Regions from separate parts of the Kitasatospora sp. NPDC049285 genome, predicted to be linked through region 1. Evidence: riboswitches for the same ligand, from Rfam matches in the RefSeq annotation. Region 1 holds a riboswitch; the other holds the start of a gene.
What was found. Region 1 has a riboswitch for S-adenosylmethionine ahead of AB0K51_RS02655 (aminotransferase class V-fold PLP-dependent enzyme). Riboswitches for the same ligand answer to the same signal wherever they lie in the genome.

Region 2: another riboswitch for S-adenosylmethionine. It lies ahead of AB0K51_RS25740 (AAA family ATPase); the one in region 1 lies ahead of AB0K51_RS02655 (aminotransferase class V-fold PLP-dependent enzyme).

The regions. Positions count from the first base shown of each region.
Region 1 covers NZ_JBFAQR010000002.1:191,192-195,380, forward strand. The annotation lists gene AB0K51_RS02645 (hypothetical protein) at 234-659, shown strand; gene trpD (anthranilate phosphoribosyltransferase) at 800-1,870, shown strand; SAM riboswitch class IV at 2,080-2,197, shown strand; gene AB0K51_RS02655 (aminotransferase class V-fold PLP-dependent enzyme) at 2,245-3,621, shown strand; gene AB0K51_RS02660 (Lrp/AsnC ligand binding domain-containing protein) at 3,643-3,924, opposite strand; gene AB0K51_RS02665 (rhomboid family intramembrane serine protease) at 3,921-4,189, opposite strand, start outside.
Region 2 covers NZ_JBFAQR010000048.1:48,053-52,241, reverse strand. The annotation lists gene AB0K51_RS25740 (AAA family ATPase) at 1-1,712, opposite strand, end outside; SAM riboswitch class IV at 1,969-2,081, opposite strand; gene AB0K51_RS25735 (glutathione S-transferase C-terminal domain-containing protein) at 2,168-2,983, opposite strand; gene AB0K51_RS25730 (hypothetical protein) at 3,096-3,224, opposite strand; gene AB0K51_RS25725 (protein kinase) at 3,377-4,024, opposite strand.

The sequences.
Region 1 (4,189 bases):
GCGTGCGGTATGCCCGTGTCGCGTCGCGCCCGTTTTCTGACGGTTGTTCGGATCAGGTGACCCGGGTAGGCCGCGAGGGTGAGCTCCGGGCGCGGCGCCTTGAGCGAGATCGCGCCGGGGTCTCTTCAGGAGGGGTGCGCGGGAGTAGCATCCGGAGTGGACGTGGCCCGGGTCACACTGGGCCGTTCGGCCGGGGACACATATAAGAGGACGAGCACCAGGGAGCAGGGGCCATGGCGCAGCATTCCGACGAGACGCTCACCGTTCTCGTCTACAGCGACGACCGCAACACGCGCGAGCAGGTGACCCTCGCGCTCGGCCGCCGGCCCGCCGCGGACCTCCCCGCGGTCGAGTACCTCGAGTGCGCCACCGCCGCCGCGGTGCTGCGGGCCCTGGAGAAGGGCGGCATCGACCTGTGCGTGCTGGACGGCGAGGCCGTCCCGATCGGCGGGCTCGGTCTCACCCGCCAGTTGAAGGACGAGATCTACGGCTGCCCGCCGGTGCTGGTGGTGATCGGCCGCCCGCAGGACTCCTGGCTCGCCGCGTGGAGCCGCGCCGACGCGGCGGTCTCCCACCCGGTGGACCCGGTCGCGCTGGTCGACGCGTCGGCCACCCTGCTGCGGGCCCGGCTCGCGCGGCGGACCCCGGCCGGGCGCTGACCGTCCCCACCGGGGCGTCTCAACTGGAGAGAAGGGGACGGCAACCCAGGGCGGCCGTCCCCGCTCCCTCGATAGGCTGACTCCATCCCTTCCGGCCGCCCGCGGGCCGCCGGTACACGAGATGAGAGCTGGAGACGGCCATGGTGAACGTGCACTCTGCGAACGGCGGTAGCGACCCCGCGCAGGTGGTCCGCACCTGGCCCGACCTGCTGACCTCGCTGCTGAAGGGCGACGACCTCACCCAGGCCGACACCGCCTGGGCGATGGACCGCATCATGAGCGGCGAGGCCACCCCGGTCCAGGTCGCGGGCTTCACCATCGCGCTGCGCGCCAAGGGCGAGACCGTCGAGGAGATCTCCGGTCTGGTCGAGACGATGTACGCGCACGCCGAGCCGCTCGAGATCCCCGGCCCCGCGGTCGACATCGTCGGCACCGGCGGCGACCGGGCGAAGACCGTCAACATCTCCACCATGTCGGCGATCGTGGCGGCCGCGGCCGGCGCGAAGGTGGTCAAGCACGGGAACCGGGCCGCGTCCTCGGCCTCCGGCTCCTCCGACGTGCTGGGCCGGCTCGGCATCAACCTGGACCTGGCGCCGGCCCGGGTCGCGGAGGTCGCCGAGGAGGTCGGGCTGACCTTCTGCTTCGCGGCGAAGTTCCACCCCTCGATGCGGCACACCGCGCAGGCGCGCGGCGAGTTGGCGGTGCCGACGGTCTTCAACATCCTCGGCCCGCTGACCAACCCGGCCAAGGTCACCTCGCACGCCATCGGGTGCTTCGACACCCGGCTGGCCGGCCTGATCGCCGGGGTGCTGGCGCGGCGCGGCGCGACGGCGCTGGTGTTCCGCGGCGACGACGGCCTGGACGAGCTGACCATCACCACCACCTCGCACGTGTGGATCGTGCGCGACGGCGAGGTGACGGAGACTCAGTTCGACCCGCGGGACGTGGGCATCGAGCTGGTGGGCATCGAGGCGCTGCGCGGGGCCGACGCCGAGTTCAACGCGGCGGTCGCCCGCCGGGTGCTGGCGGGCGAACGCGGGCCGGTCCGGGACGCGGTGCTGCTCAACACGGCGTCCGCGCTGGTGGCGTTGGAGCTGGGGGATGCGCCGCTGGCCGAGCAGCTGGCGGCGGGGATGGAGCGAGCCGCGGCCGCGATCGATTCGGGGGCGGCGGCGGAGCTGCTGAAGCGGTGGGCCGAGGCGACACAGTAGGGAGGACATGCAGGGGCTCGGGGAACTGCGAGAAGCGGAAGGCGCCCACCAGCAAGGTCGCGATGTGGGCGGGGAGTTGCACGTGGGAGCGCGACCTGGCGGTAGGTGCATGGCCGCTCGCGCAGTTCCCCGCGCCCCTGACGGGGCACAGGTTGTCCGAGGGGTGGACGGGGCTTGAGACGATCGAGGCCTCGTGTAGGCTGACCGCAGGTCATGAGTGGCAGCGACAAGCCCCAGCTTGCTGTCCGGCAACCCTCCGTCCGTGGCGGGGTGCCCTGGGTGAGGACCGGGCCGTGCGGCGATCAGTCCGTGCGGCAAGCGCGGACCACCGGTCGATGCACCCCGGGGTCCTCACCCCGTGGAGGAGTGCATCCATGTCCGTGACCACCGAGATCTGTGCGCCGCTGGCCGTGCTGGGGCATGACGTCGAGGTTCCGCTGGCGTCGGGGGCGAAGGTCACCTACGCGGCGCTGGACTACGCGGCGAGCGCGCCGGCCCTGCAGCGGGTCTGGGACGACGTGGCGGCGTACGCGCCGTACTACGGTTCGGTGCACCGCGGGGCCGGGTACCTGTCGCAGCTGTCGACCGACCTGTTCGAGCAGAGCCGGCGGACGGTGGCGGAGTTCCTGGAGCTGCGGGACGGCGACCAGGTGGTGTTCACCCGGGCGACCACCGACTCGCTGAACCTGCTGGCGGGCGCGGTGCCGGCCGGGACCGAGGTGTTCGCGTTCGAGACGGAGCACCACGCCTCGCTGCTGCCCTGGCGGCGGGAGGGCCTGACGGTGCGTTACCTGCGGGCGCCGCGCTCGCACGCGGAGGCGGTGGCGGCGCTGGAGGAGGCGCTGCTGGGCGCGGCGGACGGGCCGAAGCTGTTCTGCGTGACCGGGGCGTCGAACGTCACCGGCGAGCTGTGGCCGGTGCGCGAGCTGACCGAGGTCGCCCACCGGTACGGCGCCCGGGTGGTGCTGGACGCGGCCCAGCTGGCGCCGCACCACCGGCTCTCGGTGCGGGAGTTGGACGTCGACTGGGTGGCGTTCTCCGGGCACAAGCTGTACGCGCCGTTCGGCGCCGGCGTGCTGGCGGGCCGCTCCGACTGGCTGGACGCGGCGGAGCCGTACCTGGCCGGCGGCGGGGCGAGCCGGACGGTGGCGCGGGAGCTGGACGGCTCGGTGGCGGTCGAGTGGCACACCGGCCCGGCGCGGCACGAGGCGGGCTCGCCGAACGTGATCGGGGCGTACGCGGTGGCCTCGGCCTGCCGGGCGCTGACCGAGGCGGGGTTCGACGCGCTGGAGGCCCGCGAGCGGGCGCTGGTGGCGAAGCTGACGGCGGGTCTGGCCGCGATCCCCGAGGTGCGGGTGCTCAGCCTGTTCGGCGCCGAGGCGGACCGGGTCGGCGTGGTGTCCTTCGTGGTGCAGGGCTGGAACAGCTCGCACTTCTCGGCGGCGCTCTCCGCCGAGTACGGGATCGGGGTGCGGGACGGGCTGTTCTGCGCGCACCCGCTGGTGCGCACCCTGCTCGGGGGCGAGGAGGCCGCGCCGAGCGAGTGCGGCGCGCCGGAGCCCTCGCTGCCGGGGGAGCGCAGCCTGAACGCGATCCGGGTGAGCTTCGGCGCGGGCACCCCGGAGGAGCACCTGGAGCGGTTCCTGACGGCCGTTCGGGAGCTGGTCACCGACGGCGCGAAGTGGAGCTACCGCAACGAGGGCGGGCGCTGCGTGGCGGCCGCGGAGATCGACCGGGGCCGCCAGCGCTGAGCCCGCCCGGGGAGGCGGCCGCTACTCGTCCAGGCCGAGCGAGAAGGCCGCCTCCAGGTCGTGCTGGGAGTAGGTGCGGAAGGCGATGTGGGTCTCGGTGTCGATCACGCCGGGGATCTTGTTCAGACGGCCGGGGATCACCTCGGCCAGGTCCTCGTGGCCGCGTACCCGGACCATGGCGATCAGGTTGTAGGTGCCGGTCACGGAGTAGACCTCGGTGACGCCCTCGATGGCGGCGATCGCCTCGGCGATTTCGGGGATCCGGTCGACGCTGGTGTTGATGAGGACGATCGCGGTGATCACTGAGCAACTCCTGTTCGAGAAGGTGCGCCCAGGGTATCCCCCGCCGGACGGGCGGCCCAGGCGAACAGCCAGCCGGTGGCGAATCCGATCACGTGGACCAGGTAGGCGACCCCGGTGCCGCCGGAACTGACGGACCACCACTGCAGGGCGAACCACAGGCCGAGCACCAGCCAGGCGGGGAAGCGCAGCGGCAGGAAGAGCAGGATCGGCACCAGGGTGGTCACCCGGGCCTTCGGATAGAGCCGCAGGTACGCGCCGAGCACCC
Region 2 (4,189 bases), on a different contig from region 1:
GCGTCGCGCAGCACGGCCTCGGCCCGGACCACCGCCTGCTCCGGGCCGGTGGTGCCCTGGAGCAGCGCGGTCAGCAGCCGCATCCCGCCGGCCGGGTCGTCCGGCCCGGGTGCGGCGGCCGGCTGCAACGTCGGGTACCAGTACCGCAGCCAGGTGCGCAGGTTCTCGCCCGCGCCGGCGCGCCCGGGTTCGGCCTCGAACCGCTCCAGCTCGGCGAGCCCCTGTTCGGGCCGCCCCTGCCAGAACAGGTGCCGGATCTCCTTGAGCCGCCGCCCGGTTCCGTCCTCGCCGAGCACCTCGGTGCCCGGCAGCGACGGCACGCAGCGGAAGGCCACCGTCTTGGCGTCGGTTCCGACGACCACCGCCGCGGACCCGCCGGTACGCCTCGGCTCCTCCGGGGCGGCGGGCGCGGCGGACCCCTTCGGCGGGGCGCTCGCGAGGTGCACGGCCCGCCCGGCGTCCGGATCGGGCCGGGCCGACCCGTCCGACGCGTGCCCGGTGGACGGCTGCGACGCCGACGGCTGCGGGACGGACGGCTGCGGGACGGCCCACGGGGGACGCCGGTGGCCTTCGGCGACCCGGAGGTGGGTGTCGACGGCGGCCGGTTCGACGCCGGCGTCGCGCAGCAGGCGGGCGGCCCGCTCGTGCAGCGCCGCCTGGTCCTCGGGGCGCATCGCGGCGAGCAGGTCGCCCGCCGCGCTCGGGTGGCGGAAGCCGCCGTCCTGGAACAGCCCGGCGGCGTGCAGCAGGTAGAGCGCCCGCGGGAGGGCCTCGGCGGGCAGCAGCAGCAGGTCGGCGAGGAGCGCGGGGGTGGCGGCCGGGCCGAGGACGGCCACGCCGCGGGCGTAGCGCAGCGCCAGCGGGTCGATGCGGTGCAGGCAGTGCATCAGGCCGCGGCGGTAGCCCTCGCCGACGGCGAGCTCGGCCGGTGCTCCGGCTCGCTGGTGGTCGTCCATCAGGGCGTGCAGCAGCAGCGGGTTGCCGCCGGTGAGGCGGTGCGCATCGTCGGCGGCGGCTGCGGCGGGCCCGAAGCGGTCGCGGAACAGGGCGGCGGTCGGGCCGGGCGGCAGGACGTCCAGCCGGACCTGCCGGTAGTGCGGCTGCCGGGCGAGTTCGACCTCGAAGAACGGGTTCGGGGGCGTCATGGTCTCGCGCGAGCTGAGGACGGTCAGGACACCGGCGCTGCGGGTGCGGCGGACCAGGTAGAGCAGGAACTCCAGCGACTGCGGGTCGGCGTCCTGCCGGTCGTCGACCGCGATCACCACGGGGGCGCGCTCGGTGAGGCCGCGGACCAGGCCGAACAGGCCCTCCAGGGTGAGCTGGCCGAGTCGGCGCTGCAGTCCGTCGGCGGGCTGGTGGCGGCGGGCCGCCTCCGCGGTGCCCTGGGCGAGGAGGATCTCGGCGGCGGCGGCCTCCTGCGGGTCGAGCGGCGCGCTCTGCAGCAGTTGCCGGGCCAGGCCCAGCGGGAAGTCGTGCTCCAGCGGCGATCCGGTGCCCAGCAGCACGGTGGCGCCGCGGTCGGCGGCCACGTCGGCGAAGGCGTAGAGGAGTTCGCTGCGGCCGCTGCCCACCGATCCGTGCAGCGCGATGACGGACCCGGTGCCCGTCTCGCACCGGTGGAGCGCTTCGGACAGCTGCCGGTACTCGGCCTCCCGGCCGGCCGGCAGTGCTCGCGGAAGGTCACGCGCGGTCCGCGTGGGGACGATGGACATCCGTACTCCTGAAACAGGGCGCGCGGAAGTTCGGCCGGACGGCGCGCCTCCTCACGCGGAGTTCGTGATCGGGAATCGTCTGGCCGGCCGGGGCCCGAGGTCAGGGCCGCCGGCCGGCCGCCGTCAGCGACAGAGGGAGCTGGCCCGCCGGAGCAGGTCGATGTCGAGCCGCGCCACCAGCCGAAGGTCGGCGGAGCGACGCCCGGCTACCCCCTGGCTCACGGCCTTCTCCATCCCCGCCCGATCCGGGCAAACCGTCCTGCGCTTGCGGCACGATGCCGTGCCGCCTGGCTTATCCCCGGGGCACCCCACCGCAGTGTGGGGGTTGCCGGTCAGTCGGCCGGGGCCTTGGGACTGACACTCTTCGCCGGTGGTGATTCTAGGAACGCCGTTCTGAAGGCGTCAATCGGATCCGGCGTCGTCTGCGTCACCCCGCCGCGCGTGCTGATGCCCAGTCAACCCGCCAGCCGGACCGGCACGTCGGCGTCCGCGGTGCGGTGCGGCGCCGGGTCGGGCAGCGCCGCGGGCGGGTCGACGTGGCGGGCGAAGGCGGGGTGGGCGGCCAGTCCGCGGGTGTAGCCCCAGGTACGGGGGTGGTCGGCGACCTGCTGCGCGGCGGCGCTCCCGAGGCCGCGGAGGTGGACGGTGTCCAGCTGGTGCAAGGCTGCCCAGAGCCGGACGTCGGCCAGGGTGAGCGGCCCGTCGAGCAGCCCGCGGCCCTCGGCCAGCCGGCGTTCGACCGTGTCCAGACTGTGCAACAGGGTGCGCAGCGCCGCCGCGCGGACGGCCGGGTCGGCGGCGGTGGCGGCCTGCCCGGCGGCCGACTCGATGCCCCGGGCGGACAGCCGGTCGATCGCGGCGACGGCGGTCTCTGTGCCGGCCGGCAGCAGGTCGGCGCCGGTCCGGTCGAAGCGGCGCGCCAGGTCGCAGGCGATGGCGTACGGGTCGGTGCTGACGATGCGTCCGGTCCAGCCGTCGCTGAGCGCCGGGGGTCGGGCCGGTCCGGGGTGCCGGTGCGCGCCGGCCTCGTACAGCGGCCGCAGCGCGCGGTAGCCGCCGTCGGGGGCGTCGGGCAGGTCCGGGAGGATGTCGGTGGGGAGGATCTCGTCGAGGCCGAGCAGGGCGTGGGTGACGGCGAGCCACCGACAGGGCGGGTCGGTGCGCACCAGGTGGAGCCGGTAGCGGTGCGGGACGGCGGGGTAGCCGCTGTCGGCGTCGCGGCCGATCCGGCTGCGGAAGGCGGGCACGGCGGAGGGGAACGGCACGGGCATGTGGGTCTCCCGGACAGGGCTGCGCGGGCACGCGGACGGGGCGTGCCGCGGCGGGGCGGGGCAGGGTTGGGTGAAGGGAACTCGACGTGGACGGGCCGGAGCTGACGATGCGTCAGTCGCGGGGCGGCCGTGCCATGCTGCTGCAGACCCGCAGCAGGTCGATGTGCAGTCGGCAGGTCAGCACGGGGAGCAGGCGGACGGCGTGCGCCACGCCCTCGACGAACCGCTCCGTGTGCCGCACGTGACCCCCGAAGGTGCTTGGATTCCCGCCCGGAGTGTCACCCCGGCCCGGCCCGCCGTCAAGAGCCCGCGCCGCACCCGCCGCCGCATCGAGACCTGACTCCCTTCAGCGGCAGGCCACTTGACGGTCCCTCGAAACCTCGAGCGGTCGGCTCATCCGGACGGCGGCACGTACCACTGCTGGGAGGTGTTGCCCGGGGTGCAGGTCTGCATGGTGGCGGGCTTCCCGGTGCCGTTGTCGGTGAGGCACTGCCGGCCCATGTAGTTGCTGGTGGTGATCTTCGTGCCGGCCGACGCCGCGGCGATGCCGAAGTCGGTGACCGTCAGCCCGCCGTCGCGGCGCAGCATCAGGTTCGACGGCTTCAGGTCGCGGTGGACGATGTCCTGCAGGTGCGCGGCGTTCAGCGCGTCGAGCGCCTCCGCGAGCAGCCCGAGCGCCCGGGCGGGAACCAGCGGGCCCTCCGCGGCCAGCACCTGGTGCAGCGGCCGGCCGTCGATGAACTCCATGACGATGTACGCCGGTTGGTCGGCGCGGTCGGCGTCGGCGGCGCTCTCGTCGGGCTCGGAGTAGTCGAAGACGCGCACGATTCCGGGGTGCTTGAGGGTGGCCAGCACGCGCGCCTCGCGCCGGAACCGCTCGGTGAAGCTGTGCTCGGCCGGCAGGCCCGGCTGCATGATCTTCACCGCGACCTGGCGCTTCAGCACGCCGTCCTCGGCGCGCCAGACCTCGCCCGTGCCGCCGCTGCCCACCCGCTCGGCGAGCGTGTAGCGCCCGCCGAGCACGGTCCCCCGACCACGCATCCCGCCCCCTCAGCACTGACCTGTCCCCGACAGGCCGTCAACTCGCGGGCCAGTCTGCCAGATCACGAACCGCCCGCCCCCGTCCGCGGGCACCACCGGGCACTCGGTCACAGTCCGGCCACACCTCGCACACCACTCCCCCACCGCCACTACGGTCCCAACCAC